Regions from separate parts of the Agrobacterium sp. O3.4 genome, predicted to be linked through region 2. Evidence: riboswitches for the same ligand, from Rfam matches in the RefSeq annotation. Region 2 holds a riboswitch; the other holds the start of a gene.
What was found. A riboswitch is a leader RNA that binds a small molecule or an ion and turns the genes downstream of it on or off. The one in region 2 is predicted to bind S-adenosylmethionine.
Positions count from the first base shown of each region.

Region 1: it holds a riboswitch for S-adenosylmethionine, as region 2 does, so the genes downstream of both, M0412_RS10875 (O-succinylhomoserine sulfhydrylase) here and metA (homoserine O-succinyltransferase) in region 2, are expected to answer to the same signal.

Region 1 is NZ_JALPZP010000001.1:2,231,858-2,234,251, forward strand. Features, by position in the region: gene M0412_RS10870 (2'-deoxycytidine 5'-triphosphate deaminase) at 1-1,046, opposite strand, end outside; SAM riboswitch at 1,120-1,198, shown strand; gene M0412_RS10875 (O-succinylhomoserine sulfhydrylase) at 1,242-2,394, shown strand, end outside.
Region 2 is NZ_JALPZP010000003.1:182,728-185,121, reverse strand. Features, by position in the region: gene M0412_RS18120 (aldose epimerase family protein) at 1-219, opposite strand, end outside; gene metA (homoserine O-succinyltransferase) at 294-1,220, opposite strand; SAM riboswitch at 1,303-1,379, opposite strand; gene M0412_RS18110 (thiamine diphosphokinase) at 1,469-2,122, shown strand; gene M0412_RS18105 (ABC-F family ATP-binding cassette domain-containing protein) at 2,127-2,394, shown strand, end outside.

The sequences.
Region 1 (2,394 bases), on a different contig from region 2:
GAGCCGAGGCCCGTGCCGTAGAGGCCTTCCGGTTTCTGCAGCATGTGCTCGTAAACCAGCCGGCCGACGATCTGGCCGTGTTCGAGGATGAAGGGTACCTCGTGGCTGCGCACTTCCAGCACGGCGCGGCTGCCGGTGCCTCCGGCCTGTGCGTGGCCGAAGCCGGGGTCGAAGAAGCCGGCGTAGTGCACACGGAATTCGCCGACCAGCGGGTCGAAGGGCGTCATTTCGGCGGCGTAAAGCGGCGGCACGTGCACGGCTTCGCGTGAAACGAGAATATAAAACTCATCGGGATCAAGGATCAGTTCGGCGCGGCCGCGGGCAAAAAGCGGCTCCCAGAAATCGAGAACGTCGTGCTGGGCTTTCTTGTCGACATCCACCACTGCCGTGTGATGCTTGCCGCGATAACCGATCAGCCCGTTATCGCCGAAACCCTTGAGGTCGATAGAGAGCGCGATGCCGCCGCCCGTCACGTTGGGGGTTTCGCTGGCGACCAGCGTTTCCGTTTCGTGCAGCTTCAGAAGCTCGCTTTCGTTGAGCAGCGAATGGCCGATGCGGAAACGGATCTGCGACAAGCGCGAGCCGCGGCGCACCACCACGGGGAAGGTACGCGGGCTGATTTCCAGATAAAGCGGGCCGGTATATCCCGCCGGGATCTTGTCGAATTCCTGCGCATTGTCGGTCATCACGCGGGTGAAGATATCAAGACGACCGGTCGAGCTTTTGGGATTGGCTGAAGCCGACATCTCCGCCGGCAGTTCCAGGCTTTCCATCAGCGGAACGATATAAACGCAACCGGTTTCCAGCACGGCGCCCTCAGAGAGATCGACCTCGTGCAGGCTGAAGCGGTTGAGCTTGTCGATGACGCGGGTTCCGGGGCCAGGCATGAAGCTGGCACGAACGCGATAGGCTTTTGAGCCCAGCCGCAAATCGAGGCTGGCGGGCTGCACCTGGTCAACATCGAGCTCGGCCTCGCTTTTAAGCTTGCCGCCCGCAAACAGCGCCCGGATAGCGCCATCCGCCAAAATGCCCGTGGTTCTCGTCATGGTCATCATTCCTTTTTACGGCGACAAAACCAAAAGGAAAGCATTGACGCAAGCCGATAACGGCAGTATGGCAAGCTTATCCCGTGGTGATTTGGCCGGTCGGCTTGCAGCCACGTTAAACAAGTGGCTAAAAAGACCGGGTGCTTGGAACCGGTCTGCTTTTGCGGCCGGTTTTTTTGTTTTGAAGGTGATCACATGAGCAATAAATGGCGCCCGGCAACCCAGCTCGTTCACGGCGGTACGCTACGCTCCCCCTATGGTGAGACGTCGGAAGCGATCTATCTGACCCAGGGTTTCGTCTACGAAAACTCCGAAGCCGCCGAAGCGCGCTTCAAGGGCGAAACGGACGGGTTCATCTATGCCCGTTATGCCAGCCCGACCAATGACATGTTCGAAAAGCGCATGTGCCTGCTGGAAGGTGCTGAAGACGCCCGGGCGCTCGCCTCCGGCATGGCCGCCGTCACCGCCGCCATCATGTGCCAGCTGCGCGCCGGCGACCATATCGTTGCCGCACGCGCCCTTTTCGGCTCCTGCCGCTGGGTGGTTGAGACGCTTGCTCCGAAATACGGCATCGAGTGCACGCTGATCGACGGACGCGATCTCGGCAATTGGGAAAAGGCGATCCAGCCGAATACCAAGCTGTTCTTCCTTGAAAGCCCGACCAATCCGACACTTGAAGTGGTGGATATTGCCGGTGTGGCAAAGCTTGCCAACCAGATCGGCGCGAAGGTCGTGGTCGACAATGTATTTGCGACGCCACTCTTCCAGAAGCCGCTCGAACTCGGCGCTCATATCGTGGTTTATTCGGCGACCAAACATATTGATGGTCAGGGCCGTTGCCTCGGCGGCGTAATCCTTTCCGACAAGAAGTGGATCGAGGAAGAGCTACAGGATTATTTCCGCCACACCGGTCCGGCCATGTCGCCGTTTAACGCGTGGACGCTGTTGAAGGGCATCGAAACCCTGCCGCTGCGCGTCAAGCAGCAGACGGAAAATGCCGGCAAGATCGCCGATTTCCTCGCCGATAGCGGCAAGGTCGCCAAGGTCATCTATCCCGGCCGCGCCGATCACCCGCAGGCCGATATTATCGCGCGGCAGATGTCGGGCGGCTCGACGCTGGTGGCTTTCGAACTGAAGGGCGGCAAGGATGCGGCTTTCGCGCTGCAGAACGCGCTGGAGATCGTGAAGATTTCCAACAATCTGGGCGATGCCAAGAGCCTGATCACCCATCCCGGCACCACAACGCACAAGAACCTTTCCGATGAGGCGCGCGCCGAGCTGGGCATTTCCGGCGGAACTCTGCGTCTTTCCTGCGGTATCGAAGATACGGACGACCTGCTGGAAGATC
Region 2 (2,394 bases):
GCCGGGGGTGGCGCCGAAATAGGAGGAATATTTATAGTCCTCGAATTTATCGAAGCCGAGAACGAGCGGCGGCTGATGACCATCGAGGCGCAGATCCTGAATGACCGCGCCCCAGGTGATGACTTTGGCCGTCAGTCCGCCCTTCGAGATGGTGACACGCTCGACCTTTTCACCGGTCGCCGTGAAACCGAAATTCTCGCGTGCTGCCCCGTCGCTCATTGCATCATTCTCCCGATTGCCACGAATTGCCGGGCGGACGTTGCGTCATTTCCCGGCAATTCGCAATCGGCAATTTACGCGGCGAGTTTGCCGATGGATTCGAGATCGTAGGGCGTCGTCTGATATATCTCGTTGATCCAGTTGCCGAAAAACAGATGGGCGTGGCTGCGCCAACGGTTCAGCGGGGCAAGCTCCGGGTCATTGTGCGGAAAATAATCATGCGGTAGCTTGATGGGCACTCCGGCATTTGCGTCGCGGAAATATTCATCCGAAAGCGAGGTTGAATCATATTCGACATGATTGAACATATAGAGCCTGTTGCCGGCCTTCTCATGCACCAGACACACGCCCATTTCCTCTGACTCCATCAGGATTTCAAGTTCGGGGTGTTTTTCGATATCGGCGCGGCGTACCTCCGTCCAGCGTGAGACCGGAACCTGGAAATCGTCCGAAAAGCCGCTCAGATAGATCGATGATGGGCAGAGATTGCGGTGGCGATAAACACCGAACGCCTTTTCCTTCAGCTCGTATTTCGGCACGCCGTGGAAATGGTAGATGGCCGCCATCGCGCCCCAGCAGACATTCAGCGTCGAATGGACGTTGGTTTGTGTCCAGTCGAAAATCTTCTGCATCTCGGCCCAGTAGGTCACATCTTCGTAGTCCAGCATCTCGATGGGCGCGCCGGTGATGATGAAACCGTCAAACTTACGGTGGCGCACTTCCTCCCACGTTTCATAGAAGGACAGAAGATGTTCTTCCGGCGTGTTCTTGGCGCGATGGCCGCCGATACGGATCAGCGAAAACTCCACCTGCAACGGCGAGGCGCCGACGAGGCGGGCCATCTGCACTTCCGTCTTGATCTTGTTCGGCATGAGGTTGAGAAGCCCGATCTGGAGCGGGCGGATATCCTGCCGGATGGCCGCCGTTTCGGTCATGACCCGCACGCCCTCATGAACGAGGGTCTCAAAGGCGGGAAGCGTATCGGGAATCTTGATCGGCATGTCGAACTCTCTTTTCGGGTGACGTAAAGAACGTTGCGAAAACAAAAAAACCGGCAGCGAAATCGCAGCCGGTCCCAGGAAATTGCCCTTTTCCTCGACCCTTTAGCGACTTCTTTAAAGTGGCTGCAAGCCGGTCGGCAAATCACCACTGAAGCGTTTCATAATCCCGAAGCCGGCGAAAATCAATATAGGCTGATTTCATCGGGTTTCGGCTTTCCCTTTTTGGCTGAGGTGCGATAAGGCAGGGCATGGATAAAGAGCGCTTCACCATTCTGCTTGGCGGCGATGTCACGGTTACCGACCGCCTGAAGCTGGCGGTTGCCGATAGCCGCGTGATCGCGGCCGATGGCGGCATGCGCCATGCCGGACCACTCGGCCTTACCCCGGAGCTTTGGGTGGGGGATTTCGATTCCGCCAGTAACGATCTGCTGGGCGCCTGGCCAGATGTCGAGCGGCAGCCTTACCCGGCCGCAAAGGCCGTGACCGATGGCGAGATCGCGGTCTCGGAAGCACTCTCCCGTGGGGCGCGTTCGCTGCTGCTGGTGGGGGCGCTTGGAGGCGAGAGAAGCGACCACGCGCTACAACATCTTCTTTATGCGGTGGCGCTTGCCGAACGGGGTCTCGACGTGACACTGACGTCAGGCGACGAGGAGGCGCAGCCACTTCTTCCCGGTTCGCTTGATGTCGATCTGCCGGCCGGTTCGCTGTTTTCCGTGGCCGGATTTACCGCCCTTCAAGGGCTGGATATCGGCAATGTGCGTTATCCGCTTGACGATTTCGCGCTTGCTTTCGGCTCTTCCCGCACTATTTCCAATGTCGCGAATGGCGGCCCTGTGCATTTCTCGCTGAAAAGCGGCAAAGCCATAGTCCTCGCCCGCCCCTATGATCTGACCGGAGCCTGACGCCTTGGCACCCCCAATTTTGAAACTCGACGATATCAAGCTGACTTTCGGCGTGACTCCGCTGCTCGACGGCGCCAATTTCCAGGTGGAGCCGGGCGACCGCATCTGCCTTGTCGGGCGCAACGGCTCGGGTAAATCGACCCTGATGAAGATCGCTGCCGGGCTGGTCGAGGCGCAGTCGGGCGAGGTTTTCCGCCATCCTTCCGCTACCATCCGTTATCTGGAGCAGGCACCGGATTTTGCCGGTTACGATACCGTTCAGGCCTATGCCG